Regions from separate parts of the Gemella sp. genome, predicted to be linked through region 1. Evidence: riboswitches for the same ligand, from Rfam matches in the RefSeq annotation. Region 1 holds a riboswitch; the other holds the start of a gene.
The links. Region 1 has a riboswitch for lysine ahead of ACO6OL_RS03880 (amino acid permease). Riboswitches for the same ligand answer to the same signal wherever they lie in the genome.
Positions count from the first base shown of each region.

Region 2: another riboswitch for lysine. It lies ahead of lysA (diaminopimelate decarboxylase); the one in region 1 lies ahead of ACO6OL_RS03880 (amino acid permease).

Region 1 covers NZ_DBHIUF010000006.1:41,276-57,762, forward strand. The annotation lists gene ACO6OL_RS03825 (GDSL-type esterase/lipase family protein) at 83-730, opposite strand; gene ACO6OL_RS03830 (cation diffusion facilitator family transporter) at 902-1,807, shown strand; gene ACO6OL_RS03835 (YjjG family noncanonical pyrimidine nucleotidase) at 1,883-2,566, opposite strand; gene ACO6OL_RS03840 (LLM class flavin-dependent oxidoreductase) at 2,659-3,705, opposite strand; gene ACO6OL_RS03845 (MarR family winged helix-turn-helix transcriptional regulator) at 3,767-4,174, opposite strand; gene ACO6OL_RS03850 (ABC transporter ATP-binding protein) at 4,350-6,140, opposite strand; gene ACO6OL_RS03855 (ABC transporter ATP-binding protein) at 6,133-8,286, opposite strand; gene ACO6OL_RS03860 (MarR family winged helix-turn-helix transcriptional regulator) at 8,273-8,737, opposite strand; gene ACO6OL_RS03865 (N-acetylmuramoyl-L-alanine amidase) at 8,897-10,342, opposite strand; gene dtd (D-aminoacyl-tRNA deacylase) at 10,344-10,796, opposite strand; gene ACO6OL_RS03875 (RelA/SpoT family protein) at 10,805-12,982, opposite strand; gene ACO6OL_RS03880 (amino acid permease) at 13,376-14,872, opposite strand; lysine riboswitch at 14,961-15,139, opposite strand; gene ACO6OL_RS03885 (fructose-bisphosphatase class III) at 15,631-16,487, opposite strand, start outside.
Region 2 covers NZ_DBHIUF010000003.1:42,679-59,165, forward strand. The annotation lists gene ACO6OL_RS02015 (N-acetylmannosamine-6-phosphate 2-epimerase) at 1-172, shown strand, start outside; gene ACO6OL_RS02020 (hypothetical protein) at 172-468, shown strand; gene ACO6OL_RS02025 (thioredoxin family protein) at 1,075-1,398, opposite strand; lysine riboswitch at 1,610-1,745, shown strand; gene lysA (diaminopimelate decarboxylase) at 1,841-3,133, shown strand; gene dapA (4-hydroxy-tetrahydrodipicolinate synthase) at 3,200-4,090, shown strand; gene dapB (4-hydroxy-tetrahydrodipicolinate reductase) at 4,093-4,836, shown strand; gene dapD (2,3,4,5-tetrahydropyridine-2,6-dicarboxylate N-acetyltransferase) at 5,029-5,730, shown strand; gene ACO6OL_RS02050 (M20 metallopeptidase family protein) at 5,748-6,905, shown strand; gene ACO6OL_RS02055 (alanine racemase) at 6,992-8,065, shown strand; gene ACO6OL_RS02060 (universal stress protein) at 8,255-8,755, opposite strand; gene ACO6OL_RS02065 (immunoglobulin-like domain-containing protein) at 8,934-9,158, opposite strand; partial or broken gene ACO6OL_RS02070 (YuzB family protein) at 9,171-9,485, opposite strand; gene ACO6OL_RS02075 (TIGR01906 family membrane protein) at 9,571-10,236, opposite strand; gene treR (trehalose operon repressor) at 10,434-11,156, shown strand; gene nrdI (class Ib ribonucleoside-diphosphate reductase assembly flavoprotein NrdI) at 11,463-11,843, shown strand; gene nrdE (class 1b ribonucleoside-diphosphate reductase subunit alpha) at 11,830-13,920, shown strand; gene nrdF (class 1b ribonucleoside-diphosphate reductase subunit beta) at 13,945-14,913, shown strand; gene ACO6OL_RS02100 (histidine phosphatase family protein) at 14,923-15,489, shown strand; gene ACO6OL_RS02105 (histidine phosphatase family protein) at 15,579-16,142, shown strand.

The DNA of each region.
Region 1 (16,487 bases):
GCTTGTAGCATCATAAGTAATCAATGTTTTAAACAATATAAAAAAGTAGCAAACTTTCAAATTTAGAAAGTTTGCTACTTTTTTATCTTGCTTCTTCGTAATCTAACACTTCAGCCACTTTACTAGCGATATATTTCGCTAATTTTTCATGATTTTTATCATCTAGGTGAATGCAATCCACTAATGAAGTTTCTGCTACACGTCCAGCATTTAAAAAGTCAACTTCATATTTATCGCTAACTTCTTTAAATGTTTGTGCTAAGAATTTTGATTGTTTCAAACTATTTTCATCGAATTCACCAAATAAACTATGTCTATCCACTATTTCATCACGCAATGGAACTGGTGATACAACAAGAATTTTTGGAATCTTATATCCAGCTATTAAATGTGGATTTCTAATATATTTAATGTATTCTTCTATACCTTTAGCAATAAGTTTGGCACTTGGATTAAATTGTTTTTTCAAATCATTTGTACCTAACATTATGATTACTAAATCAACGGGTACGTGACTTAACATTAAAATTGGTAATGTATCAATTCCACATCTAACGGGTACAATTGTGTCTTTTGCAATTACTGTTCTCCCGCAAAGACCTTCTTCTATTATAGTGTCATTAGGACGAAGCTCCGCTAGTAAATTAGTCCATCTTTTTTGAGTTCTTACTCCATCTTCACCAGGGACATACCCCCAAGTGTTGCTGTCCCCAATACATAAAATACGCATAATTTTTTCCACCTTTTTTCTTCTAAATTCTTCTTAATTTTAGCAAACTAACACCAAAAAATCAATAGACCTTAATGATAAAAGTACTAATAATTGTTATCAATGCTGTATTTTTGTAATATTACTAAATATAGGTTATAATAACAATATTCTATAAAAAAGGAGAAATAAATGATACAAACAAATTTTCATCATAAAAAACATTATAAAATTCAAGCATATTCAAAAAAAATACTTTATATAACATTAATTTTAACAACAAGCTTTGCATTATTAGAGTACATTGGAGGACTTCTTTCTAACTCATTAGCACTTCTAGGAGATTCTTTTCACATGTTTTCTGATGTTATTGCATTGGGATTTAGTTTAATAGCATTGCTATTCAGCTCTAAAAAACCTAATAAAAAATATACTTTTGGTTTTGTCAGATTAGAAGTACTAGCAGCCTTTATCAATGGTTTAATGCTAGTTGGTATTTCTATTTATTTAATATTTGAAGGATTTATGAGATTCTTCAATCCTAAAGATATTGATTTCAAATCAATGCTTATAATATCAACTATCGGATTAATCTTTAATATTGTTGTTACTATAATTTTAACAAAAAGTCTAAAAGAAGAAGATAATTTGAATATTCAAAGTGCTCTATGGCATTTCCTTGGTGATTTAATCAGTTCTATCGGAATCATAATTTCATCAACTATTATTTACTTTACAAACTATCAAATCGTCGATGTTATTATGAGTATTATCATCAGTATAATTCTTTTCAAAGGTGGTTATAAAATTACTAAATCATCATTTGTTATTTTAATGGAAGCTACTACTCTAGATACTGAGGAAATTTACAATAAAATTAAAGAAGTGGAAGGCATTGCTGATATTCACGAATTTCATATTTGGCACACTGATACAAATGAAATCAACGCTGCAATGCATATTTTACTAAACGAATACAAGACAAGTAATGATTATACAATTGTAGAAAATGTTAAAATATTACTTAAAGAAGAATACGATATCGAACATTGCTTCATCGCATTAGAAAATATTAAATATAACGATCATAGTTTATAAAAATTACGAGGAACAACTCTATATCATCATGATTTCTTAAAATCAATTTTATAGAGTTGTCCTCGTTTTATTTTGTTAAATACCAAAGATATCAACCGTCTTCTCAATTTTATATGTAGGCACTATATCTGAATTAGAAGTTTTATGGATATCTACTAAACAACTATCTATACCTGCATTATTAGCCCCAAGTATATCAGATGTTAGAGTATCACCTATCATTAAAACTTCATCCTTATTTTTAACACCAATTTCTTTAAAGATAATATCAAAGAATTCTCTATCTGGTTTTTTACTACCAATTTCTTCGGAAATAAAAATCTTATCAAAGTATTTATTAAGATTATTATTTTTAAGTCTTGTATGTTGAGTGATTCCAATACCATTAGATGCTATATATAGTTTATGAGTTAAACTTAATTTTTCTAACATCTCTATAATTCCATCAAAAAGTTGATTCCCCTCAGCAAGATAACCTCTATATCTATTATCTACCTCACTACCATCGATTTTTCTATCAAACAATGAAAAAAATCTTATGAATCTTTCACTCGTAACTTCTTTATTTGAAATTTCTCCACGTTCAAAACTTCTCCATAAAGATTTATTTATCGTTTCATATTTTTCAAATAGCTCATCATTATACTCAATATTCTCATCTTCTAATAATTTTTTAAAAGCTAATACTTGTGCCTTACCAAAATCCAATAAGGTATCATCTAAATCAAATAATAAATATTTATACTTATCTAATATCATCGTTTCACTCCATATGTTTATTATCTACTCATTATAACATAGAGATCAATTATTTAGAAAAAATATATTTATTTGATTTATAAATTTAAATTTTATTTTTTAGATTTAAAATATTCTCGAACTCGTGGAGCTACTTCTTCGCCAAATAACCTTATAGCTTTCATTATATCTTCATGTGGCATAGATCCAAGTGGAAGATGCAACATAAATCTATCCAATCCTAATGTTTCTATCATATCAATAAGTTTATTCGCTACAGTCTCAGGACTTCCTACTAACATAGATCCGTCTGGCCCTACACTATTTAAATATTGTTCAAAAGTAAGTGGTCTCCAAAATGGTCTATCTTTCGAAATTGCATCCACTACTTGTTTTGTTGGATGGAAATATTTTTTAATAGCTTCCTCATCAGTTTCAGCTATGAATCCCCATGAATGTGAGGCAACTTTTAAACGATCATCACTATGACCTGCATTTCGTCCAATAGCTTTATAGTAATCTACTAGTCCTTTAAATCTTCTATACTCTCCACCAATTATAGCATACGCTATAGGCAAGCCTTTCTGAGCTATTTTTATTGTAGATTCTATGTTTCCACCAGTCGCTACCCAGATTGGAAAATCTTTTTGAACACTCCTTGGATATACTCCCTTATTTTCTACCTTCTGTGTATGTTTTCCTTCCCATGTTAACTTTTCATTAGCTTTTATTTTCTCCAACATTGCTAATTTTTCATCAAACAATTCCTCATAGTCTGCTAAGTCATAACCGAATAATGGGAATGATTCTGTAAAAGAACCTCGACCTACCATGACTTCTGCTCTACCATTAGAAATAGCATCGATAGTTGCATACTGTTGATAAACTCTTACAGGGTCCGATGATGAAAGTACTGTTACCGCAGAACTTAATCTTATATTCTTCGTAACAGCTGCTCCTGCTGCTAACAATATCTCAGGTGCTGAAACAGCAAAATCTTCTCTATGATGCTCACCAATTGCGTAAAGATCTAAACCAACTTCATCTGCAAGTTTCATCTCTTCTATCATATCTCTAATACGCTCATCATGCGTTGGTGTTATACCAGTTCCTTCTATTTCAGTTGTTTCACCAAATGTACTAATTCCTAACTCTATCATTTTTATCCTCCTAAATTATCTCAATTTCAAGATATTATTTTATAATAAAAGAAAATAATTTTTAATTAATTTTCTTTAGTATTTTTTTCAATGCATCTAATTCTTCTTCAGTTAAATCATCGAAAATCTTTTTTGTATTTATTTTATGAATAGGGAAAATATCATCCATTAAATTTTCTCCTATTTTAGTTAACTTAATGTAAGTTACTCTTTTATCCTTTTGACTAACCTTTCTATTAACATATCCTTTTTTTTCAAGGTTATCGACTACGTATGTAGCACTTCCACTAGCAAGTAATATTCTATCACGTATTTCTTGAATACTCTTCTCACCTTTACTATATAAAAATTCCATAACAGAAAATTCAGTCGCATTTATTGGATAATTCTTTAAAGTTTTCTTTAAATCACCTACTAATAAATTACTTGCTCTCATAATTCCAATAACTGCTTTAAACTCATTATTCATAAGGATTCTCCTATCTTATTTACACATATTCACACCGTAATTATCTCGAATATGAGATAATTATACTTCATTGACTTTTCATTGTCAAAGAAATAATATTAAAAAGAAGTGACTCGATAAAATCTTGTTTCTCCGAAATCACGATTTATCGAGTCACTCCTAACTAATTTAAGTTTTATTCCGCAAATTGACTTTGATATAATTCTGAATAGAAACCTTTTTGTTCTAATAATTCATCATGGTTACCTTGTTCAATAATATCTCCATCTTTTAATACTAATATTTTATCTGCATTTCTAATTGTTGACAGACGGTGAGCAATAACAAATGTAGTACGACCTTCCATAAGTTTATTCATAGCTTTTTGGATTAATACTTCTGTACGTGTATCTACACTCGAAGTTGCCTCGTCAAGAATTAATATAGGTTTATCAGCAAGAATTGCACGAGCTATAGTTAAAAGTTGCTTTTGACCTTGTGAAATATTTGAAGCATCTTCATTTAATTCCATATTGTAGCCACCCGGTAAAGTTTTAATAAAGTGGTGAATATGAGCTGCTTTAGCCGCTTCTATTACTTCTTCATCTGTAGCATCTAATCGACCATAACGAAGATTCTCCATTATCGTTCCTTTAAATAACCAAGTGTCTTGTAGTACCATTGTGAAGTAAGAACGCAATTCGGGTCTGTCAAGTTTAGAGATATCTTTTCCATCAATATAGATACTTCCTCCATTAATATCATAGAATCTCATAAGAAGTTTAATCATCGTTGTTTTACCTGCACCCGTAGGACCAACGATAGCAACCATCTCTCCTTTTTTAACATCACTAGTAAAGTTTTTAATAATTATTTGATCTTCTACATATCCAAATTTTACTTTATCGAATACTACATTACCCTCTTTATTAGTAACTGTTTCAAGAACTTCTGCATTTTCTTCATTTTTAGCATCTAAGAACTCAAATACTCTTTCACCTGCAGCTGCCATTTTTTGAATTTCTGACATAGACTGAGCTATTTGACCTATTGGTTGGGTAAAGTTTCTAATATATTGGATAAAAGCTTGAATATCCCCTACACCAATAGTTCCTTTAGAAACTAGTAATCCACCTGAGAATACAATACCTACATAACCAAGGTTTCCTACAAAGTTAATCACTGGGAACATTAGTCCTGAGAAGAAGTTTGCTTTCCATGATGATGTATATAATTGGTTATTTTTATCATTGAATTCTTTAACACTTTTTTCTTTATAGTTAAATGCTGCAATAATATTTTGGCCTGAGAAACTCTCTTCAACCTGTCCATTTACATCAGAAAGCATGTCTTGTTGACTTTTGAAATATTTTTGACTCCATTTTGTTATAGCTCCTAATAGTATTCCTGAAACAGGAATTAAAGCTAACGCAATTAGAGTCATTATAGGACTTATCGTAAACATCATTACCAACACCCCAAGTACCATTGCAGTATTGGAAATTATCTGAGTAAAACTTTGGTTTAGTGATTGTCCTAGCGTATCTACGTCATTAGTTACTCGTGATAAAGTCTCACCTACTGTACGTTGTTCAAAATAGCCAACAGGTAAAGTATTTATTTTTTTACTTATATCTTTACGAATATCGTATGTCATTTTTTGAGAAACATTACTCATCAGCCATCCTTGAATAAACATAAACAATGATGACAGTATGTATAAACCTAATACAGTAAGTAAAATTCCTGCTATTTTTTCAAAATTTATACTACCTTCATTACTAATTTTAGCAACTAATCCTTCGAATAATTCTGTAGTTGCATGTCCCATAATCTTAGGTCCTACAATACCAAATACTGTACTTGCTAATGCAAAGAATACTATCAAAATACTTGAAACTTTATACTGTGTAAACATCAATTTGATGATTCTTTTTAACGTTCCAGAAAAATTATTAGCTTTTTCTATTTTTTGATCTTTAGCCATGATGTTTACCTCCTTTTTGTAATTCTTCTTCGCTAAGTTGACTTTCTGCAATTTCTAAATATGTTGGACAAGTTTCAAGCAGCTCTTGGTGTTTTCCAACGCCCACTATCTTACCTTCATTCATTACGATAATTTTATCTGCATTTAAAATTGTTGCTATACGCTGAGCAACTATAATAGTAGTCACTCCAGACATTTCTTCTCTTAGAGTTTTTCTTAATTTCACGTCTGTTTTGTAATCTAATGCTGAGAAACTATCGTCAAAAAGAAGTATCTTAGGATTTTTTGCTAAGGCACGAGCAATTGAAAGACGTTGTTTTTGTCCTCCTGAAACATTCGATCCACCTTGTGAAATCTCACTATTAAATTTATCTTCTTTTTCATTAATAAACTCTAATGCTTGAGCAATTTCAGCGGCTTTTCTCATTTGTTCATCAGTAATATTTTCATCAGCAAATTTAATATTTGATTTAATATTACCACTGAATAAAACTCCTTTTTGAGGAACAAATCCTAAAATGTCTCTTAATTTATTTAAGCTTATATCTCGAATATTGACTCCGTCAATTGAGATTTCACCTTCACTAGCATCGAAATATCTAGGAATCAAATGAAGTAATGTAGATTTACCACTACCAGTACTTCCTATAATTGCAGTAGTTTTTCCAGCTTCCGCTTCAAAACTAATGTTACTAAGCACTGGACTATCAGCTCCATCAAATGTAAAGCTAACATTATCAAATTTAAGTGTGCCTTTTACATCTTGAAGTTTACTATCATCAATATTCTCACTATCCACAACTGTAACCTCTGTTTCCAGTACTTCATTAATACGACCAGCTGCGACTTCCGCACGAGGTAATTGCATCATTAAGAATGTAAAGAATAAGAATGACATTACTATTTGCATTGTATATGTTATAAACGCCATCATATCCCCAACTTGAATACTACCAGCATCTATATTTTTTCCACCAACCCAGATTATTAATAATGCAATACCATTCATAATTAGCATAATCATTGGCATAAGCGCTGATAAAGTTCTATTGATGAAAAGTTGCTCATTTTTTAAAACTGTATTTTCTTTATCGAATCTTTCTTCTTCATATTTTTCACGACCAAAAACACGAATTACAGAAATACCAGTTAATGCTTCACGAGTTACCAAGTTTACTCTATCAATTAGCTTTTGCATAATTTTAAATTTCGGCATTACTAAAAATGAAATTATTCCTAATGTTAAACCTAAGACACCTACACCTAATGCAATTATCCAAGTCATTCCAGTATCGGTTTGTGTAACTTTATAAACTCCGTAAACTGCCATCATCGGCGCATATATTGCGATAAATAACATCATATTTAAAGCATTTTGGATTTGTTGAATATCATTTGTACTTCTTGTAATTAATGAAGCAGTTGAAAATTTATCGATATCTTGTTTAGAAAATGATAATACCTTGTTATAAAGTTTTTCTCGTAAGTTATAAGCTATTTTCGAAGATATTCTACTCGCTATAAAGTTCGAAATAATACTTCCAATACCTGAAATAAATGTTACGATTATCATCATTATTCCAACTTCTTTTAGGTAATTTTTTCTAATCTCATTAGTATCAATTCCTACATTATTTCTATACTCTTCTTTAACATAACGAATACCAGCTTGTTTTGTTATCATATCAGCTGAACTTCCTAAGTCACTAATTGATTTATTTTTTTGTTCTATTAAACTATCTTTCTTGACTAGTCCTAGTTTGACACCTTCTGCAACCTTATCTAAATCTAAGTTTTCAGATTTTACACCAGATACAACAGTCATAGCGTTTTTAAATATATCATTTAGTTCGCTACGTTCTTGTTCACTTATACTATCAAGTTTATAAACATCACCATCTTTAGTGTATTTAGCCGTAACTTTTTTAATCTCATCATCAGTCATAAATAATTGTAACTCTTTAAATGATTTTTCACTTATTTTTTCTGGTACAGCATCTTGGATACCGCTTTGTTGAATACCTTTATCGACAATATTACTTGTATATGTCGGAAGCGCTAGCTCTGCTACAACACGAACGCCTAATATCGCAACTAAAAATATCATCGGCACCAAGAAACCTTTTAAATATTTAATTAGTTTCATTATTTTCCTCCTTATCAGATAATTCTTCTCTAAAAATCTCATTTACTCGAGATAATAATATATCAAACGCTTCTTTTTCCCTTACATCAAATTTATTCCAGATAGATTGGAACCATTCTTCATAAGCTTTTCTATGTGATTCTATACATTCGACTCCTTTTTCAGATAAACTAAGATATTTTTTCCTTTTATCTTTTTCATCCGTACTTTGAACAACAAAATCTTTTTCTAACAATTCACTTACAAGTGCTGTGACTCTAGGTTTTGTCACATGTAGTTCTTCCCCTAATTCCTGCATCGTAATTTTTTCTTTACAAGACAAAAATAACATTGCTTGAAATTCAGGTTTTCTATACGGTGCATCACTTTTCTTATGAAATCTTTTCATTATCAACCTAAATTCTTCCATCATATCCATTGCTTTATGATATGAAATTTCACTTTTACTCATTTGTACCCTCCTTCTATTTTAATCACTTAGTTCACAACGTTAACTAATTAGTTAACCACGTTAACTATTATATTTTATTTTAATCTTTAAGTCAATAGATAATTTAATTATTTCAATAAAAAAGATTAACCTAGAATTTTTCTAGATTAATCTTTTTTTCTATTTGCTAAATACCCATGCTTGAGCTAGGTTATTTTTAATATCATTTTCTGTGAAACCATTATAACTTGTAAGTTTAACATCATCGTCATTCGGATCATTTATATAGAATTTATCATCTTCGTAACCTCGAATAACTTTATATGTTACTCTATCACCAAATACACCTGATTTTAGTCTAACAAGTATAGGTTTATTGTCTTTCAGTGCATCTTCCAAGTTTTCTACTAATTTATCAGTTTCAACACGTTCAACTTTTAGATTATATTTTTCAGCGAAAGCTGTAATAATCGTAGGTTGAGTCCCTTGATTTCTGATGTAGTATTTATTACCTGCCCAAGAAGCAAGTTCTTCCACAGTTGCTTCATCTTTACCGATATATTTTGCAATCATCGCTAGCGAAACAATAGCATCACCATTATCTTCAATCGTTTTCTTACCATCAAGACCATACGCTATATTTTTATATGCATCTTGTTTCATATAATACATAGGCACAGAAAGTCCTTTTTGTGGTAAATTAAGTAACTGTTCTTTTCGTTTTGCATTATAATTATCGATATTGATTAAATAGTATAAATACCCTTCAACACCATCTTTTAAAGATTCTATGAATTGTTTATTGGCAATCTCATCATTTAGTAAGTCAGCATCAATTTTATTTCCGATATTACCAGAAATCAGCTTAACTTGTGGAAGTTTATCGCTTAGTTGCGCAAAAGTTGACTGTTTTTCTGATGATGATACTCTTGAAATATAATGTTCTGAAAGATTCTTTTCGATACTTCTAGCAACTATAGCTGATTCTTGCGTTAAGTAATAAACCTTCACACCAAAAACATCTTTATTACTATCATTATTGGTATCAATATCTACTAACATTTCCACTGAGTTTTCAGCGGCAAGTTTTGCGATTTCTTCTTTTGTAGGATAAGTTTCATCACTTTCCCTTGTAAGTATTGCTTTTACTCCATCTTTTTCTAATATCTCTTTTAGCTGTTTAGCTGTTTTCAAATTATAAGATTTAGAAGATACTCCTTTATAATCAGAACTATCATCTTGTTTTATAATTGGATTCAATAATACTGAATATGAAGCTAACTTTTCCTTATTTTGATCTTCTGGACTTTTCTGACCACTTCCCAAAATACTCCATCCCGGTATCCAGCCAACAAAACTATCCTTCGTTTTTACTTCATACCAAGTATCTGATTTACTTAACATTTCTACATTATCACCAGCTGTTACCTTTTTTAATGTAGGATAAGTATCGTCAGGCCCAGTTCTAAGTTCAATCTCTTTCGAAATAGTAATATTGTTTTCAGATTCAGCGGATAAGCTCATCTTTTCTCCAATATACGTAACTACTCCACCTACAACTAACACTAATAAAAGTACAGATATTAAAAATAATACTCCATTCTTGTTTCTTCTTTTTATTCTCATATTAATTTCCTGTTGATAGTTTTTCGTAAACAATAGTAACAGGACCATCATTAACTATGTTCACTTCCATCATAGTCTGAAAAATTCCAGTTTCTACCGTTACTCCTTCTTCTCTTAAAAATTTATTAAATTTTTCATATAATTCATTAGCTTTTTCTGCTCCAGCAGCATTCGTAAAACTAGGTCTATTGCCTTTTTTCGTGTCAGCATATAAGGTGAACTGCGAAACTGATAAAATACTCCCATCAACATCTTTAAGACTCAGGTTTATTTTGTCATTTTCATCTTCAAATAAACGAGCTTGCGCAACTTTTTTAGCTAAGTATTTCGCATCTTCCTCTGTAGATTCTTTATGCACTCCTACTAAAAGACAGTATCCTTTATCTATACTTCCCACAATTTTATTATCAACACTAACACTAGCTTTTTTTACCTTTTGTAATATGATTTTCATACATTCACCTATTTTACTATTCTTTCTACGCTGTATACGTCTTGAATTTGTCGTAATTTTTTAATCATATAATCACATTCATTAACATTTTTCACATATATTCCTATCGTAATAACGCATGTCTTATCAGCTTTAGATTCAGAATTAAGTTTTTTAATCTCAACTCTACTTTCACTCAATGTTAATAGAACGTTTTGCAATAACAGTTCTCTATCAAAAGCATGAATTTGTAGTGTAACGCTGTAGCGACGAGCATTTAGACTTTCAACCCATTCAACATCCAATAATCTTGCATTATCTTCTTCACTTAAGTTAGGACAATTATTTCTATGAACTGTAACACCACGACCTTTTGTTATAAAACCTACAATATCATCTCCTGGAATCGGCTGACAACATTTAGATAATCTTACAAGGATATTATCTACTCCTTTTACATAAACCCCTGTTTCAGTTACTATTTTTTTAGTTTCTTCTGCATTGAAAAGTTTCTCAATTTTTGCTTGAGTCATCTTTTCTTTTCTAATTTTTTCTGTTAATCTTGCAAAAACTTTATTCGCTGTAATTCCTCCATATCCTATGGCAACATACATTTCTTCAAGATTAGCAAATTTATATTTATTTAAAGCAATTGCAATATTTTCTTCTGTAAGAACTTCATCAATATCAAAGTTATTAGCTTTAATCTCATCTTTTAACAAGATTTCACCTTTAACTAGATTTTCTTCACGCGCTGCTTTTTTAAAGAATGCTTTAATTTTCGATTTAGTTTGTGATGATGTAGCTATTTCTAGCCATGAACGTTTTGGTCCTGTAGAGTTTTTACTAGTACGAATATCACAAATTTCACCAGTTGATAACACATAATCGAATGGTTCTATTTTATCATTTACAGTAGCTCCTACCATCTTATTACCAACTTCTGAGTGAATTGCATATGCAAAGTCAACAATACATGAACCTTTTGGTAATTCTATAATATCACTATTTGGCGTAAACACATAGATTTTATCACTTAATAAGTCTACTTTCAATGATTCCATAAAGCTTTCGGCAGTTGCTTCAGTTTCATCATTTTCTGCAATTTTTTGGAACCAATTTAATTTTTCATAAAAGTTATTATTCTTATTAACCTTCTTACCTTCTTTATATGCCCAGTGTGCAGCAATCCCTTTCTCGGCAATTTCATGCATTTCATAAGTCCTAATTTGAACTTCTAAAGTTTGTCCATCAGGTGCAATTACCGTAGTATGAAGCGATTGATACATATTCGGTTTTGGCATTGCGATGTAGTCTTTAATTCTTCCTGGAATTGGAACCCAAAGATTATTTACAAGTCCTAGCGTTGCATAACAGTCAGCTACACTGTCTACTAAAACACGCACCGCAAGGAGATCATATATTTGGTCAAAAGTTTTATTTTGTTTAACCATTTTTTTATAAATACTATAAATATGTTTTGGTCTTCCAGTAACCTGTGCTTTTATATTATTATCAGCTAAAATTGATGTTATACTAGAGCATGCATCTTTTATACTCTCTTCCCTTGCACTTCTCTTCTGTTTCATCATCCCTACTATTGAAAAATATTGTGATGGATGTAAATATCTAAGAGAGGTGTCTTCTAGTTCCCATTTTACTGAACTTATCCCCAATCTATGAGCTAACGGTGCATAAATTTCAAGTGTTTCACTAGAAATTTCACGTTGTTTTTCCTCACGCATATACTTCATAGTTCTCATATTATGAAGTCTATCAGCAAGTTTTACAAAAATAACTCGTAAATCTTTCGCTATCGATACAAAAAGTTTTCTATGATTTTCTGCTTGTGATTGTTTTTTAGAACGGAATTTTACTTTATCTAGTTTTGTAACTCCATCTACTATTACCGCTATATCTTCACCGAATGTTTCTTTAATATCATCAAACGTATACTTAGTATCTTCCACAACATCATGCAGGAAACCAGCACAAATCGTTGCATAATCTAATTTAAGCTCAGTTAAAATTCCTGCAACTTGAACTGGGTGTAATATATATGGTTCCCCTGATTTTCTAAATTGTCCTTCGTGAGCAACTTTTGCAAATTCATAAGCGTTTCTTACAATTTTAATTTGCTCCTCTGATAAATATTTACTCGCCATATCTTCTACATTTTGATAACTATATGGGTATTCAAGATTCACAGAAATTCCTCCTCTTTCTAAATTTAATCTACCCTTCATTTTACCATAAAATCGAGAAAATTTCCTGTAATTCAACTATAATATTTCAAATTTTAAGTATTTATATCAAATCTTCACTACCTATAAATTTAAAATTCAAACTACTTCTACATCTTTATTTATAGGTTCATCAAAAAAGTGCTTATCCAAAAGTCCTAAAATGTAACAAAGTTCATATGATAACTCATAGACGCAGTGGTTTATTGATATCTAAATTCGCTTTATTAAAGCTTTTTAGATATCTAATAAACTGTGCGGGGATGACTCAACAAAATCTTGTTTCTCCTAAATCACGATTTTTGAGTCACTCCCAAAAAATCCTAGTTCGAATTCGAACTAGGATTAAATTTTTTATTATTTTACATCTACATCTTGAGATAAGTCAACTTTATCTAAAGGTATCATTTTTGTTTTATATCTAATTTTGTGATATAGATAGAAGAATAAGAAGATTGGAACTCCCATGTATGTTGTTAACATTCCACTCCAGTTAACCACTCCTTTAGTAATAAGCTCTGTGTCTTGACCGATAATAACGATGATACATAATACTAAAGCGATAATTGGACCTACTGGGAACCATTTTGCTCTATATTTAAGGTCATTTAAATCTCTACCTTGAGCAATAAATGCTCTTCTGAATCTATAGTGACTTAATGCAATACCTAACCATGCGATAAATCCTGTTAATCCACTCGCTGCTACGATATAAGTATAAGCATTAGCATTTGTAAGTTGGATTAAGAAGATTAAGAATACTACTACAGCAGTTGCGATTAATGAGATAACTGGTGTTCCGTATTTTGTTACACGTCCAAATATTGGATAAGCTAATTTTTCTTTACTCATAGCATAAAGCATTCTTGTTGATGCATACATACCAGAGTTACCAGCTGATAGGATTGATGTTAAGATTACTGCGTTCATTACACTTGCTGCTAAAGCAAATCCTGCATTTTTGAAGACAATTGTAAATGGTGATTTAGCAATTTCTTCAGCACTTGCAGCTCCTAATAAATCTGGTGAAGTATAAGGAATTAATAATCCGATTACTAAGATAGCTAGCACGTAGAAAATTAAAATTCTCCAGAATACTTGTTTTACAGCTTTTGGAATACTTTTCTCTGGGTTTTCACTTTCTCCAGCTGTAATACCGATTAACTCAGTACCTTGGAATGAATATCCAGCGATTAAGAATACTCCAAGAGTTGCAAGGATTTGTCCTGATAATGAAGAATCTTCACCGATAAATGGTGCATCACCGATTGTTAAGTTTTTGAATCCAATGTATTCACCACCTAAAATACCAAAGATAGTTAGGCATCCTACTACTAAGAAGATAATAACTACCACTACTTTAATAAGTGCAAACCAATATTCACTTTCACCATAAACTTTAACACTTAGTGAGTTTAAAGCGATAATAATAACTAGGAATAATAAGCTCCAAGCCCAGTGAGGAAGTACTCGCATAGGCTCCCAGTAACTAATAGCTAATGCAGATAATTCTACGTCAGCTGCTACTGTAATTACCCAGTTAAACCAATAGTTCCATCCTAAAGCAAATCCTAATGAAGGATCCACATAACGTGTAGCATATGTACTAAATGACCCTGATGTAGGAAGATATGTTGCCATTTCCCCTAATGATGTCATTAAGAAATATACCATAAGCCCGATACATAGATACGCTACAATAGCTCCCCCAGGTCCCGCACTTTGAATTGCTTGACCACTTGTCATGAATAATCCACTACCAATACATCCTCCGATAGCAATCATACTAATATGACGTGATCGTAAATTTCTTTTTACTTCTGTTGCATTATTGTTATTGCTGTTGTTTGTCATAATAAAAACCTCCTTGATAAAAATAAAAAAGCATAACCTTCTACCATATTTGCACGGAGTTATACTTCACATTATCTCTCCAAAACAAGATATTAGTAGCGCAACATAGCCTCACGACTATGACAGTTCTATACTTAGTTCAGTATAGCCCCAACAATATTAACATAGGATTAATATTGTTTCGGCGACGTTTCCTTTCAAGTAATATCATCAAGTCCTACACTTTCAATTACCTTACTGATAAAAATCGCAACCTCTACCTCACTTACTTTGTGAGGTACATATTCAATTAACTGTTTATTAGTATAATATACTTTTTTATAGTTGTCAATAAAAATTTTAATTTTTCTAAAAATTCACTTGAATTATTGGGAGTGACTCAAAAATCGTGATTTCGTAGAAATCAATTTTGTCGAGTCACCCCTACAAAGTTTATTAGATATCTAAAAAGCTTTTATAAAACGAATTTAGATATCAATAAACCTCTGCGTCTATGAGTTTTTATATAAACCATGTTAAAATTTAGGACTTTTTACTCAGTCCACTTGATTTTATAATACTGACAAGAAATATTTTCTTTTATCAATTAGATAAGCAATAATTAATCAGTCTTCTCTTTTTCTTCTTTTCTTTTTTTCAATAGTTTATAGTTTGTTATTATTCCTATTAGCATTAAAATTTCTAGTATACTTAATAGAATCTTCATCATATCTCTCCCCCTTAAATACATAGAAAGTCAGAATATCAATTTATATTAACTAATATCTTTCACAAATTGCCCCTTGGCGATATTCTTCTAATAAAATTTTTAGTAATTCAATTTGTTTTTTTATTCTTGCACCGCTATCTGTGTCAGCTACTTTTTTTCGACATAATTTATCTACAACTCTCTTAGTTGAAATAATATCTGTCTCGTTTTTGATTGACTCTTCTTTACTTTGGAATATATCATGACTCATTATTTGTAAACCATAAGAATTATAAGTCAAAGTATAACCACCATGACCTGTTGTTTTATGATAAGCTCTAGACATTCCACCATCAATAACAATCGTTCTACCATTAGCTTTTATTGGATTTTCTCCCTTTGTTTCCTTAACAGGAGTATGCCCATTTATAATGTGACCTTCACTAGTTAAACCAAACTCATTTAATAACTTAATGCAAAACTCTTCATCATCTCTAAGTTTATAATACGCATTTTTTACTTCTTCATGAGTAGATTTATCCTCTATAAAATATCTTTCGAACGTTGTCATATCACATTTACCAAATAATGGAGAATATCTTCCTTGCCATAAGTAAAAGAACAACCCATTATCTTCTCTACAACCACAATAAAATATGCTACGAATTTTTTTATCGAAAAAGTCTAGTAGCTTCTTACCTGCATATTTCTTTCCTCCATAAGAAAATTCCTGGAAGTTTCCATCCTCATCGACTGGCATACAACCATGAAGAAGTAGATTCCCATTATAGCAGCAATACATGCCACCTTTATTAATAAATAATTCAACATGTTTTTTTAATTTTTCACTTGCTATAAATGATTCTTTTAATCTATTAATAATCTTTTCTTCTTCATCCGTTAATAAATATGGATTTTCTTTATCAA
Region 2 (16,487 bases), on a different contig from region 1:
AGTAAAAGAAATCGTAGAAAATGTAAAAGTTCCAGTTATTGCAGAAGGGAAAATCCATACTCCACAACAAGCAAAACAAGCGTTTGAAGCGGGAGCGCATTGCATAGTAGTAGGTGGAGCAATAACTAGACCGCAAGAAATTGCGACAAGATTTTTAAGTGAGTTGAGATAATGAGTATAATAGTTTTATTGGCATATTGGTATACCTATAGTAAATGGTATATATTAGGATCGTGGTTTATCACACATATTTTAAATATAGCATTCAAGAGATTATGGCTTTCACCACTATTAATAAATGCACTTGCATTAGGAGTATTATTCATAGGGATATATTATAAATTAATAGAAGGTCAAGAAGTAGGGGCATCAGTGCTAAACGTATATATGCCGATAGTCTTTTCGAGCATTATCATGAATTTGTTAATATTTACAATCAGAAAAATCAAGCTGAAATTGAAAAATTAAATCAGTTTAATTTTAAAGATTTATAAGTATATAAGAATATAAGGAATCTTGGATTTGAGAGAAATAAAAGGAATTATGGGTTTTAAACTCGTAATTCCTTTTTGAAATAAATATGCTCTATAATAAATATGAGACGGAAGCCAAAATTTTAAAATTTAATAAAGTTCATATTAGAGTTCATAGATGCAGAGGCTTATTGATACTTAAATTCGTTTTATAAAAGCTTTTTAGATATCTAATAAATCACTGCGGAAAGCGACTCGACAAAGTCTTGTTTCTCCGAAATCCCGATTTTTGAGTCACTCCCTTCCATTTAAAAACTAGTTTCAGGTTAAATTCTAGTTTTTTATTTTTTATTTGAACTGGAATTTACTTTGGGAATTAACAGTAATAATTTTACTATATCTTATAATATTGTACATTATAGATTTTTATAATATAATGAAAGTAATAAGAGATGTCTATCCTCCTCCCCCGTTGTTATTTTTTGGAGGAGGGTCGACATCTCTTTTTTGTGTTACTATTTTATTTGACTCATAGTACAATGATAACAGATAAGCAGTCCCGCATTCCGTAGGAGCTCGGTGATTTTTTATCTTTCTTTTTTTATTTCATCTGTTCACTCACATTACTTACTTTTTCTAGGATTTCATCTAGGCTGAAGTAGCCACTTTTTTGAATAGATAGTCTTCCTTCGATATATACTTCTACAGTTGGTGCTGAGAGAATACCTCGTTGAGCAGCGATTTCCATATTTTCTTCTAGTGAAATATAGTATGCTAGAATATCTTTGTGATCTTCTTGCCACGTAGTAATTCTGTTTTTTATTGAGTGACATGGCATACATGTGGTTGTTCCGTATTGAATAATCGCTATGTCATTGTCACTAATAATTTTATTTAAGTCGTCGTTTTTTGTGAAGTCAATCATATTTTATCTTCCTTTTGTTATTTTAGCAAGAAGCAGTGAAGTTTGCTGTTTTTTTAATATGTGTATATTATAGTTGTTTTAAAAGTTAATTACAACTATTATTAATTGTGCATATACATGGTTCAAAAATAGGGTATTATAAAAATTTTCTGAAAACTATTGACAATAAGTTTAAACCGTGATATTATTTATACAATGCAAATAGATAAGTATTATAAAAAGAGGCCGCGATGACTAATTTAAAAGGTAGCATCGCCGAAGTGATTAAATTCACTGGGGTTATGTCGAATAGGCATAACACTGTCATTAGAAAATGCCCATTTTCTTCATGGTGAGCTTTTTATAATAAGGGCAAGAGGAATAGGATAGAATTATAAGCTAGACTACAAGGACCTTTTGTTCTTGTAGTCTATTTTTTATAACTTATTTGAAGGAGAAGATAATGAGATTATTTGATGGTATGACGATAGAAAATGGTGAACTGAATATTTCGGGTGTTGGAGTAAGTGAATTAAAAGCTCAATACGGTACACCGCTTTATGTTTATGATGAAAATATGTTAGTGAACCAATGTAGAACTTTTATTAATAATTTTAGAAGTTCAAAGTTCAATACAGAAGTTCTTTACGCATCGAAAGCTTTTAGCTGTTTAGAGGTATTAAGAATTGCGAGTAGAGAAGGTTTAGGTGTAGATGTGGTTTCACTTGGTGAAATTCACACAGCATATAAAGCTGGATATGATATGAGACGAGCTTATTTCCACGGAAATAATAAAACTCGTGAGGAACTACAATATGCATTAGAAGTTGGTGTAGGAACTATCGTCATAGATAATGACTATGAATATGAAATGATTAATGAAATCGTAAGAGAGAGTGGGAATACTGTAGATGTACTTCTAAGAATTAATACAGGTATCGATGCGCATACTCACGAATACATCAAAACTGCAAAAGATGATTCGAAATTCGGTTATTCAGTATATGATGAAACAATTTATGATTTAATCGCAGATATTAATAATCAAAGTAATCTTAACTTCGTAGGATTCCACTCACACATCGGATCACAAATTTTTGAAAAAACTTCATTTTTCGAAGCTGTAAAAGTGGTTATGGAATTTACGAAAAAAGTTCAAGAAAGATTAGGTTTAACTATAAGTGTTCTTAACCTAGGTGGAGGTTTCGGAGTTTATTATACTGATGAAGATAGACCTTTTGAACTTGCTGAGTTTTTAAGAGAGTATATCGAAGTGGTTGAACGTGAAAGTGATAATTTCGGCTTAGATTTAACTAAGGTAGTCATTGAACCTGGTAGGAGTTTAACATGTAACGCTGGTAGTACATTATATAGCGTTGGTGGAGTTAAGAAGACTTTTGCTGGTCGTGAATATGTGTTCGTTGATGGAGGTATGGCAGATAATCCTCGTTATGCATTATATAAAGCAAAATACGAGGCGATGTTAGTTAACAAGATGAATGAAGAAGCAGATACAACTTATACAGTAGCTGGTAAATGCTGTGAGTCTGGAGACATGCTAGTAATGGATGCAAATTTACCTAAAGCTGAGCAAGGTGATTTATTATTAGTATCATCAACAGGGGCGTATAACTATAGTATGAGTAGTAACTACAACAGATTACCGAAATTACCAGTAGTATTTGTAAAAGATGGAACTAGTCGCCTAGTAGTAAAAGGTGAGACTTTAGAAGATTTAATTAGACAAGATATATAATTTCAAAAAATACAAAATAAAATTAAAAATATAACAAAATAAAAGAGACACAAGGAGAACAAGATTATGACAATTTATACAGGAAGCGGAGTAGCAATAGTAACACCATTTTTCGAGGATGGAAGTGTAGATTACGAGACATTTGGAGAGTTAATTGAATTCCAAATTAGTGAAGGTACAGATGCGATTATCGTAGCTGGAACTACAGGGGAAAGCTCAACAATGCCTGATGATGAACAAGTAGCGGTTATTAAATTTGCGATTGATAGAGTGGCAGGACGTGTACCGGTTATCGCAGGTAGTGGGGTTAACGATACAGCTCACTCAATTAGATTAAGCCAAGAAATTGAAAAACTAGGACCGGATGCATTATTAGTAGTAACTCCTTACTACATCAAAACTAGCCAACAAGGTTTAATCGAGCACTTCGAAGCAATTGCTAATAGTGTTGATTTACCAATCGTACTTTATAATGTACCAGGAAGAACTGGGCAAGTTATGGCGCCTGAGACTATTTTACACTTATCTCAGCACAAAAATATTGTGGCATATAAAGATGCCGTAGGGGATATTGCTCATACTTTAGCAGTTAGAAACTTAGTAGGAGATAACATCGATATTTACTCTGGGAATGATGATATTAACGTACCGATTATTTTAGCGGGTGGTAAAGGAACAATTTCTGTTTTGGCTAACGTTTATCCAAAAGCGACACACTTAATGTGTAAATATGCTTTAGAAAGACAAGTAGATAAAGCTTTCGCTCTTCAGTTTAAATATTTAAACTTCATCCACATGTTATTCGCTGAGCCAAATCCAATGCCAGTTAAAAAATGTGTAGAATTAATCGGAAAATCTGCTTGTCACTACCGTCTACCGATGACACATGTTGCACCAACGTTAGCGACAAGATTAGAGCAAGAGATTGCAAGACTTAATTCATTACAAGGAGAGTAAAAATGAGAGTTTTATTAAGTGGTTATAATGGAACTATGGGACAAGTTCTAAAAAACTATATTCAAGACAGTACTGATTTAGAAATTGTTGCAGGTGTAGGTCGTGAATTACTAGAAGAAAAATTTCCGACTTATACTTCATATGAAAGTTTAGAAAAGGTGGCTGATGTGATTATTGATTTTTCTCATCACGCTGGAACTGCTGAACTAGTGGAGTATGCTAAACGTACTGCAACGAAGGTTGTAATAGCGACAACTGGTCATACTGCAGAAGAATTAGAATTAATCGATGAATTAGCTAAACAAGTAGGTGTAGTTTATGCTGGAAATTATAGCTTAGGAGTAAATGTCTTAGTAGAATTAGTAAAAAAAGCTAGTGAACTTTTACTAGGATATGATATCGAAGTTATTGAAAAACACCATAATAAAAAAGTAGATGCACCTAGTGGAACTGCTAAAATGTTAGTGGATGCGGTTAAAGACGTAGAAGATTATAATAGAGTCTATGGTCGTCATGGAGACATGAAACGCCAAGAAAAAGAGATTGGAATTCATGCAGTTCGTGGTGGAACTATAGTAGGAGAACATGAAGTGATTTTTGCTGGAGAAGATGAGGTAATCGAGATTAAACATACAGCTCTAAGTAAAAAAATGTTCGCCAAAGGATCTGTTACAGCAGCACAATGGCTTAACAGTGTAGAAGAACCTAGATTATATTCTATGAAGGATGTACTAGGTATAGAATAATAAAGTCAGAAGCGATTCAAGGAATACTATAAGATGTTTTATTGTGTCGCCCCTGTGAAGCTTATAAAAATATTTATAAGTGGAGTGGTCGGTATACCACTTAAATTAAAAATACTATAATAAAGTTAGATTGACATATGTAAAAATTAAATATAAAATAGAAAAAAATCATATAGATAATAGGAGAAAGAAATGAAATCAACAGAAGAGATTATTAAATTTATAGCAACATCTAAAAAGAAAACACCGGTTAAAGTTTACGTTAATTTTAATGCTGAAGTAAAATTTCCAGAAACTTTAGAAGTTTATGGTGAAGGGAATTCAAGAGTTATTTTTGCGGACTTCGCTGATTGGGTGGAATTTTACGAAGCTAATAAAGCTGTGGTAGTAAATCACCGCGTAGAAAATGATCGTCGCAATAGTGGTGTACCTATGATCGATTTAACTCAGTTTAACGCTCGTATCGAACCAGGTTGTTCAATTCGTGAACACGTTAGTATCGGTGATAACGCGGTTATTATGATGGGTGCTGTTATTAATATCGGGGCTAAAATTGGTAAAAATACTATGATCGATATGAATGCTATTTTAGGTGGACGTGCTGAAGTTGGAGAAAATTCTCATGTTGGTGCTGGATCTGTATTATCAGGTGTTATTGAACCAGCTAACGCAACACCAGTACGTGTAGGGAACAATGTTCTTATCGGTGCTAATGCGGTAGTATTAGAAGGTGTACAAATCGGAGATAATGCCGTTGTTGCAGCTGGAAGTGTAGTAACAAAAGATGTAGCTAGTGGTGATGTTGTAGCGGGAGTACCGGCACGAGTAATTAAAACGCGTAGTGAAGTTGCAGAAGAAAAAGTAGACATTATTGCAGAATTAAGAAACTTATAATAAAGTAGGAAGAGAAGATGAAAGTAATTACTGAAGAGAATTTAACATCATGGCGTAGACATCTGCACCAAAATCCAGAGTTATCATTGGAAGAGCATAAAACTAAAGAATTTATCGCTAGTATCTTAAAAGAATACGGTATAGAATATCAAGAAACTCTTGAGACAGGGTTAGTAGTGATTTTTAAAGCAAGCTTAGAAACTAAGGATACGATATTATTTAGAGCTGATATTGACGCACTTCCTATTTCAGAGGAAAATGATGTTGATTTTAAATCAAAAAATGATGGAGTAATGCATGCTTGCGGACATGATGGACACACGACTATGCTTTTAGGAAGTGTTATAGAAGCGGCTGATTATTATAAGAGTAACGATACTAAGGTAAATAGTATCTTTGTATTTCAACCTGCGGAAGAAACTTTTGGAGGTGGAAATTTATTAATCAATGATTTTGATTTTACACCATATAACATTTTAGCAAGTTATGCCCTGCATATGAATCCGGATTATCCTGAAGGGCATATAGTTTCTAAACCAAAAGAAATTATGGCTAGTGCTAATGAATATAGAATTTATATCAAAGGGCGTGCAGCTCACGTTGGTTTAAAAAATACTGGAATCGATGCTCTTAACGTGGCTACAATGTTCTTCCAAGAGATGTTAAAGCTTAATGCATTACATACTAAAGCACGCAATACCAATATTATTCATATCGGTAAAATGTACGGTGGGGATGCGATGAATGTCGTTGCTGAGAATGCATATTTGGAAGGAACGATTAGAACATACAGTATGGAAGATTTGGCGACAATCAAAGCTGCGATTGAAAATACGCATGTAGGACTTGAGCATCTTACTGGAGCAAGTATTCGTGTTGATTTTGCTGAAGGATATCCAGCGGTAATTAACGATGAGGTTCCATATCAAGTAATTAAAGAAGTCATAGAAAAAGAAAGTATTGACTATATTGAATTAGAAGAAGCTTATCTATATGGAGAAGATTTCTCATTCTTTAGTAGACTTTCTCCTATAAACTATAGCTTTTTAGGTTTAAGAAACGAAGAGAAAAACTATGTTTCGGGATTACATACACCAACTTTCAACTTTGATGAAAAAATACTAAAAGTAGGGGTTCAATATTACCTTGGAATATTGAAATATTATAATAAGTAATTTTTTGATTTTTTAGTGAGATAAACGGGAGTGATTTAAAAATCGCGATTTTTGAGTCACTCCCGTTTAATTGAGAAAGGATCTTTATGGCAACAATTGAGTTAAATTACAATAATATACGACAAAATGCAATAAATTTAAAAGAACAAGCACAGGATATTATAGCCGTAGTTAAAAATAATGCGTACAATTTAGATTTAAGAGAATGTGTAAAATTATACTCAGAAGTAGGAATTAATTATTTTGCTACGACAAAAGAGGAAGAGTGTAAAGTAATAAGAGAAACATTAGGAAAAGATGCTAATATCTTTCTTTTAAATCCAACTTATGACTTTGCATTAGCAAGAGAATACAATATCGAGATAAATATAGCGAGTCTTGAATATTTAAAAGAAAATATTGAAAGACTGAAAGATTTAACGTTGCAGTTGGAATTCGCTGGAAGTATGAGACGAGCTGGAGCGAAAAATCTGGAAGAAGTACTTGAAATCATAGGTTTCTGTAAAGAAAATCATCTAAAATTAAAAGGATTTTGGTCTCATTTTTCATTTGCGGATGAGTTTGATGGTTTCTATGAAAAAGAAAAAGAATTGGTGCTAGCAGTTCTTGCTGAGGCGCAGAAAGTTTATAATTTTGAAGTAGTTCATTTGCAAAATAGTGCTTCATTTTTACGTGATGGTGCTTTCGACAAAACAACACATCAGAGACTAGGGATTATTCTTTATGGAGCTATGCCTTATGATGTGAAGGAAAATCCAGTTACTTTAAAAAATTTAGTTATTAAGAATCCAATTACTGTTTACGGTGAAATAATTAATATAGTAACCTTGAATAAAGGTGAATGCATAGGGTATTGTAATTCTTATATAGCTGATGCTAATAAAAAAGTAGGAATTGTTAATATTGGCTATGGTGATGGGATACTTAGAGATAGATTAAAAGGAAAAACTTGTATAATTAATGGTAAAGAAAGAAATATTTACTCAACTATGATGAGTCATTTAGTTGTTGAAATAGCTGAAGAAGAACAAATAGGTGATAGAGTTTATATTTATGATGACAAACAACAACTTCATGATTATACTAAGTACTTTGGACCGAATTCTGTCCAACTTGCAGCTTTGAATTATAATAGTTTAAAAGTAAAAAAGATATATTAAAAATAAGGAGGTGACTCAGAAATTAGTTTTGTAGAGTCACTCCCTATTTCATATTTGTAAATTTCAGGAGTAATTAAAAGAAAGAAGTGATTCATGATAAACATGAGTCACTTCTTTAAAAAAAAGGAAAAATTTTAAATGAATTTAAATTAATAAATATTAATCTAAATATATTAGAGATACTTATTCTTATTTTTCTTGTTCTTCTTGGAATTTTTTAGCAATTTTCGCTTCAAAATCTTGAGGGATAGAACTTTGTTTAATAACGATTACGTCAGATTTAGCATATCTAACGATACCTTCAGAAACTGATCCCATAAGCATACGTTTGAATCCAGTTAATCCTGAAGATCCACAAACTACAAGGTCAATACCTTTTTCGTCAACGATGTCTTCGCTAAGAACAATTTTAGGAATACCTTGTTCAACGATACCGAATACTTTAGTTAGGCCAGCTTCTTTAGCAGAATCCACATAACTATCAACTAATTCTTTAGTACGTTTATAGAATGAGTTAAAAATATATGGATCTGATAGACCAGAAGTTGCGATTGTCGCATCAATAACAGAAGCGATGTATAATTCCGCATCCTCATTTCTTAATGCTATAGCTACAGCATTTGTAAATGCCCACTCAGCTTGTTTAGAACCGTCTACTGCGACTAAAATTTTAGAATATTTGTTTTCCATGATCAGAACCTCCGATTTCTATTTCTTTACTTATATTATATCACATTTACAAAAAAAGTAAACGCTATTTTCATAAAAACAGTATTAATTTTTAAAAATAAAGTAAAGAAAAACCTACAAGACTATACAACTCTGTATTTTCCTATAGGTTTAATTTTTTTAATTTTATGAATGTTGATTATACGTTTTCATCAATCACAGTGATAAGCCTTTTTCTCTTGTGTTCTTTATCATCTATTGTTACTCTATATACTAGTTCATAAATTCCTGGCTTAGTATTATCTACTTCGCCTTCGATAATAAGATCATCAAGATAAGATTGCCCAGCTTTACGAGCAATTATTCCTTCTTTACCTAAATCTACCTTTTCTCCTACTTTAATAGTAGTATTCTCAGGAATAATAAAGTAAAAAGTACGCTCAAGACGACGCTCAAGACGTTTTCTGTATTTTTCTTCATCTTCTGCACTCATGCGATCTCTAAGTTTTTCATCAACTAAAGGCATTAGTTCGACTTCAGTATCGGCAATACAAATTCTACTATTAACAAGGGTAAAGGTTTGAGTTCTTCCAGGTCCACAATAAGACTGACATCCTATGATAAATTCAGCATTAGGTGCTTTCTTTTTCAATTTTGGGATTAAAGTTTTAAGATTAACACCAAGACAATCATCGCATAATCTAAATGTTACTTTATCTTCAGTAACAACATTTTTATCATTTTGAGCCATAATTTATCCTTTCGTATTTTATTTATTTTAAACTAAAATTTATTATATCACATAATCTTTATAAATAAAATTTTAAAACTACAGCTTAAGTGGAAATTATTTTAAACTTCTTCTTGAATATGTTATTTACTACAAGAAATGATACAAATAAAATCAGTATATGTAAAATTATCGTTGTAATTAGACTTATAAAGAATTGTTCAGGAACCATTTTTATTAAATTGGATTCTTCTGGACTTAATAACCAAAGATCATTAGTGAATAATAATTGATGGAATTTAATCCAAAACGATGTGAAATTGTATGAAATAATACCAGCTAATACTATGACTAAAAGAATAAAAGCTAATAATGTTTTATTAAATGTTTTTGTGATATAAAACATAGCGTAATTCTTATATACTAGTGCTATTAGAATAGTAGAAAGAATAAATATAATAATAAAGAATATCATAAGATTGAAACTTACATTATATAATACTCTAACATCTTTCATATGAAGGATATCTTTTTCAGAAAACCAAGTTGTATTTAGTTCGGCTTTGTTAGTAAGATATTCTAGTAGATTGGTTGTATTATTTATTAATTCATCGTCTGTTGTATTAATACTAGGGGCTAAATTTTCTCTTAGATAGAAATTTTTATAAAAATTTAGATTAAAACAATTGTAAAATATTATACCGAGTATTGCACTAATAAATAGTGAAAAATTTTGAATAACGATTAGTGTTTGTCGCAAATATTTGTTCATAAAAGTACCTCCGTGTAATATTATACCACATGAAGAGTGGTGAAGTTAAGGGATTTTTCTTGGCTTTGGTTTACATATTTACAGAAATTAACAAAAAAATAAGAATTATAAAAGTTTTTGAGTAAAAAATATTTAATATTTATATGATTTATGTTAAAATATATACATATAGTTATTTATTTATTTTGGGGGAAATCATGAATAAGTTTTTTAAGATCTATTTAGAGTTAAGAGAAAAAATAGAAAATAGGCAATATAGGTCCAACTCGCTTTTGCCAAGTGAAAATGAACTCGCAAGAGAATATGATGTTTCTAGGGAAACTATAAGAAAGGCATTGTTATTATTATTAGAAAATGGATATATCCATAAAATTCAAGGTAAGGGATCTATTGTTCTTGATGTTCATAGATATAGATTACCAGTAACGGGACTTTTAAGTTTTAAAGAACGCAGGCAATTTCAAGATGTTGATGCAACGACTAAGGTATTAGTAAATGAGGAAGTTGATGCTCCTGATTTTTTAGTACGCCTTGGACTTGTGAAACGTGATGAAAAACTAATTTACTTGGTTCGTCAGAGATTTGTAGATGGAGAAGCAGTAATATTAGATAAAGATTATATAAGAAAAAGTGCAATTGGAGAATTACCTACAGATCGTGTGGAAGAATCACTATATGAGTATTTGGAAAATGATTTAGGTATAAAGATTTCATATGGTAATAAAGATTTTAAAATCGAGCCAATTAGTGAAGAAGATTCTACATATATCGATTTAAATGGTCACAAACATATTGCAGTATTGCGAAGTGATGTATACACAGAAGGAACAGATTTCTTGCACTATACAGAGAGTCGTCACAGAGTGGATAAATTTCATTTTTCAGAATTTGCTAGAAGAAAATGCAATAGAATAAATTAATTTATTCTATAGAAGAGAACTTTGAACAATATTATTTGTTCAGAGTTCTTTTTTGTAAAATTTCAAGTGAAAAATTCTTAAGTATTTTTTTTTACTATAATATTTTTCACTATAATTTTGTCTAAAAGTTAATAAATTAACTAATGAAATATTAAATAAGTATAGAAATTTTGAAAAATATTTTCATGGATTTTCAAAGTGAAATTAATCATTGAAAAAATAAAAAATAGAGTGTATAATATGTATATGCGATAAATTTCCGGGAAATAATCCTCGGAAATATTTTTATGGGGGTGTGAGGAAATAATGAAGATTATTGTTTATTCATTGACTGGAAATTGTAAAAGATTTGTAGACATGTGTGAAATTCCCGAAGAAGATGTAATTTACTTACAGGATATTGATTACGATGTTAATTTTGATTATATCTTAATAACACCGACATTTGGTTTTGGAGAAGTACCAGTTGCGGTCTCTAAGTTTTTAAAAGAGAACTATAAGTATTTAAAAGGTGTTGTTGGTAGTGGGAATAAAAATTGGGGTGAAAGATTTGCCAATGCTGCTGAAATTATTAGCAGTGAGTATAATATTCCGCTACTAATGAAAATCGAATTACATGGCAATAAAAAAGATATAAGTGATTTTAAAAAAATATATTTGGAGAGTGTAGAGAATGGAGAAATTTAATCATATTGAACTAAATAATGAAGTAACAAAAAGAGGCGATAATGGATTTTTCAAATTAGAAAAAGACGTGGAAGCTATTGAAGAATTTCTTCGTGAAGTAGACTTTCGCACAAAAAAATTTAGTTCTGAAATTAAGAGACTTAGATATTTAGTAGAGGAGAATTTCTACTATAATATTTTTGATAAGTACATTGAAGATGAAATTTTAGAATGTTTAGAATTAGCTGCGAACTTCAAGTTTGAATTTAAAAGTTATATGGCAGCAAGTAAGTTCTATAAGGACTATGCATTAAAAACAAATGATAAAAAACAATATTTAGAAAACTTTAACCAACACGTATTTATCGTAGCTATGTACTTAGCTGATGGTGATGTTGCTTTAGCGAAAGAGCTTATGATTGCGATGCTTGAGCAAAGATTACAACCTGCGACACCTACATTCCTAAATTCAGGAAGAAGCCGTCGTGGTGAGTTAGTATCTTGTTTCTTATTAGAAGTAGGTGATTCGCTTAACTCTATTAACTACATCGATTCAACAGCTAAGCAACTTTCAAAAATTGGAGGGGGAGTTGCGATTAACTTATCAAAACTACGTGCACGTGGTGAAAGTATTAAAGGTATTAAAGGGGTAGCTAAGGGTGTTATTCCTGTTGCTAAATCTTTAGAACAAGGTTTTGCATATGCTGATCAACTTGGACAACGTCCAGGAGCTGGAGCTGTATACTTAAATATTTTTCACTATGACGTATTAGAATTCTTAGATACTAAGAAGGTTAATGCCGATGAAGAATTACGTCTTCCAACGATTTCTACAGGAATTATCGTACCATCGTTATTCTTTGATTTAGCTCGTGAGAATAAAGATTTCTACATGTTTGGACCTCATTCAATCTATGAAGAATATGGCTTAGTATTAGATGATATCGATATTGCTAAATACTATGATGAATTTGTAGCGAATGAAAATATTATAAAGCGTAAATTTGATGCTCGTGATATGCTTAATTTAATAGCTCAAACACAATTACAATCAGGATATCCATACCTAATGTTCAAAGATAATGCGAACAAAAATCACGCACTTCGTGAAATTGGACAAGTTAAGATGAGTAATCTATGTACAGAGATTTTCCAATTACAAGAGACTTCAGTAATTAAAGATTATGGTGAAGAAGATATTATTAAACGTGACATTTCTTGTAACTTAGCATCATTAAATATTGTTAATGTAATGAAAAGCAAAAAAATTAAAGAATCTATTTACTCGGGTATGGATGCATTAACATTTGTAAGTAATTCTACTAAGATTAAAAATGCACCTGGTGTAGTAAAAGCCAATGATGAATTCCACTCTGTTGGATTAGGGGCGATGAACCTTAATGGATATTTAGCTAAGAACTTGATTGCTTATGAGAGTGAAGAAGCAAAAGATTTTGCTAATGTCTTCTTCATGATGATGAACTACTATACATTAGAACGTTCAATGCAAATTGCTAAAGATCGTAATGAAACATTTAAAGACTTTGAAAAATCAGATTATTATAATGGAAGTTACTTTACTAAATATATTGAAAATGATTACTTACCTGTAACTGAAAAAGTAAAAGCATTGTTCGAAGGAATTTATATTCCAACAAAAGAAGACTGGAGAAGTCTGAAAAATAGAGTAAAAGAAAATGGGTTATATCATGCATATAGAATGGCTATTGCACCAACTCAAAGTATTTCATATGTTCAAAACTCAACATCAAGTGTATTACCAATTGTTGATAAAATTGAGCGTAGAAGTTACGGGAATGCTGAAACATTCTATCCAATGCCATACTTAAGTCCAAAAACTCAATGGTTCTATAAATCTGCATTTACTATGGACCAAATGAAACTTATTGACTTAATGTCGGTTATTCAAGAACACGTAGACCAAGGTATTTCTGTGATTTTATTCGTAAATTCTGATATAACAACAAGAGAACTTGCAAGATATTATATTTACGCACATCACAAAGGATTGAAATCACTATATTACACAAGAAACAAACTACTTTCAGTAGAAGAATGTACTTCTTGTTCTATATAGAAAAGAGAGGAAAAATTACTAATTATGAAAGCTGTAAACTGGAATAAACAAGATGACTTAACTTTTATGTATTGGCGTCAAAATATTGCACAATTTTGGGTTGATACTGAGTTTAAAGTGTCAAAAGATATTAAAAGTTGGAATGAAGATTTAAACGATAAAGAGCGTGAAGCTTATAAAAAAGTATTAGCTGGTTTAACTGGTCTTGATACTCAACAAGGAGATAAAGGTATGCCACTTGTATCTTTACATACTGAAGATATGAGAAAACAAGCTGTTTATAGTTTTATGGGAATGATGGAGCAAATTCACGCGAAAAGTTATTCTACTATCTTTACATCATTAATTCCTTCACAAGAAACAGACTACTTACTAGATGAGTGGGTTCCAAGTAATCCAGAGCTTCAATTTAAAGCGAAATTAATCGAAGATTATTATATGAGATTATTTAAGCCAGAAGTACCAACATATGACTTATATATGGCTCGTGTAGCGTCTGTATTCTTAGAAAGTTATATTTTCTACAGTGGATTCTTCTATCCTCTATATTTAGCAGGACAAGGGAAGGTAACTACATCTGGAGAAATTATTCGTAAAATCTTATTAGATGAAACTATCCATGGAAGTTTTACTGGTTTTGATGCTCAAGAAATCTTTAAAACTCTTACTCAAGAAGAGCAAGAACGTGCTGAAAAAGAAATGTATAAACTATTATTAGATTTATATGAAAATGAATTAGTATACACTAAAGACATATATAGCGAAATTGGTTTATATGAAGAAGTAAAAGACTATGTTGAATATAATGCTAACCGTGCTTTAGCTAACTTAGGATATCCTGGATACTTCGAAGATAAAGAAATTAACCCAATTATTGAAAATGCGATGAATACAAATACTAAGAACCATGACTTCTTTAGTGTTAAAGGTGATGGATATGTAGTTAGTATGAATGTTGAATCAATTGAAGATGAGGATTTCATTTTTGAATAGGTAAGTGATATGAAAATTTTATTAGTCAGACATGGTGAAACAAACTATAATAAAAATAGATTAATTCAAGGTCATAGCGATATTGAATTAAATGAAACTGGAAGAAATCAAGCGGCTTCTGCGGGAGAAAAGCTAAGTGATCACAATATCGATTATGCATTTAGTAGCCCTTTGAAAAGGGCGGTAGAAACAGCTAGACTTATGCTTGATAACTCTAATAATAGTCAAAATATTTCTAAAGAAATTACTACTGATGAACGTTTAATCGAAAAATTCTTTGGAGATTTCGAAGGTAGTACATTTGATGAGTATTTTTCTGCACTTGAAGCTGAACAAGGATTAGAGTCGGTAGAAAAAGATGAAGATGTTTATGAGAGAGCTAGTTCATTTTTTAATGAAAAATACGTAAATCATAAAGACGATACAATTTTAGTGGTTTGTCATGGTGCATTAATTCGTGTATTTTTAAGAACATTAGGATTATATCCTGAGTCTAATATACTAATTAATAATACTGCATTAAATGTGGTACATTATGATGGACAAGAGTTCATATTAGAGAAATTTAATATATAGATAAAACAAGGGGAGGCTTAGAGATTGTGATTTAGTAAAAATCAATTTCTATAAGTTTCTCCCTTATTTTTAATAAAGGAGAAGAACATATGCGTATAATTTTAGCGCGACATGGAGAAACAGATTATAATAAAAATAAAATGGTTCAAGGGCATACAGATATTCCTCTAAATGAAGAAGGAATTCGTCAAGGAATTGCAGCAGGTAAGAAAATTGAAGGTTATGACATTGATATAGCTTATAGTAGTGTTTTAGGTAGAGCATACGATACAGCAAGATATATGCTTGATAATTCAAACAGTGAAGATAATAAAAAATTAGAAGTAATTAAAGATAAAAGATTAATAGAGAAGTCATATGGGGAGTATGAAGGAGTTTCTTTTGCCGAGTATGGAGCAGGAATGAAGGCAGGTGAAACGAGAGGAATGGAACTAGATTCTGATGCAGCTGATAGAGTGGAGGCATTCTTTAAAGAAAAGTATGAAGAACACCCAGATAAGACAATATTAGCAGTATGTCACGGTGGATTAATTCGTTCTTTCTTAACTCAAAAAGGTATTAAAGAGGTAGGACGTGGAGTTATTATAAATACTTCAGTTAGCATCCTTGAATACGATGGTAATAAATTCGAACTTATAGAGTTTAATAAATAAGTAGTTAATAGGAACTTTTGCTAATGTATTGCAAGAGGATAACTTTTAAAATTGAGTTGTTTGAAACTTTGATTTTGAAAGTTATCCTTATTTTTATTTAGAGTTCAAATAATTGTTAAGATTGCAACGGAAGATAAGTTCTATAAAAAATAATTTAGTGGATTTTTTATTTTTTGTATCGGAATATTTATAATGATATGTGATGTTGATTCTGTAAATCCCTGTAAATTAATCGTATTATTAGAGGCGTTTCATCTACATAGTATCTTTTTGTATAAACTAAAAAAGCCTAATTATTTTATATAGTGCGTTGACTAGTCACATTAAATAGTATATAATTTCATA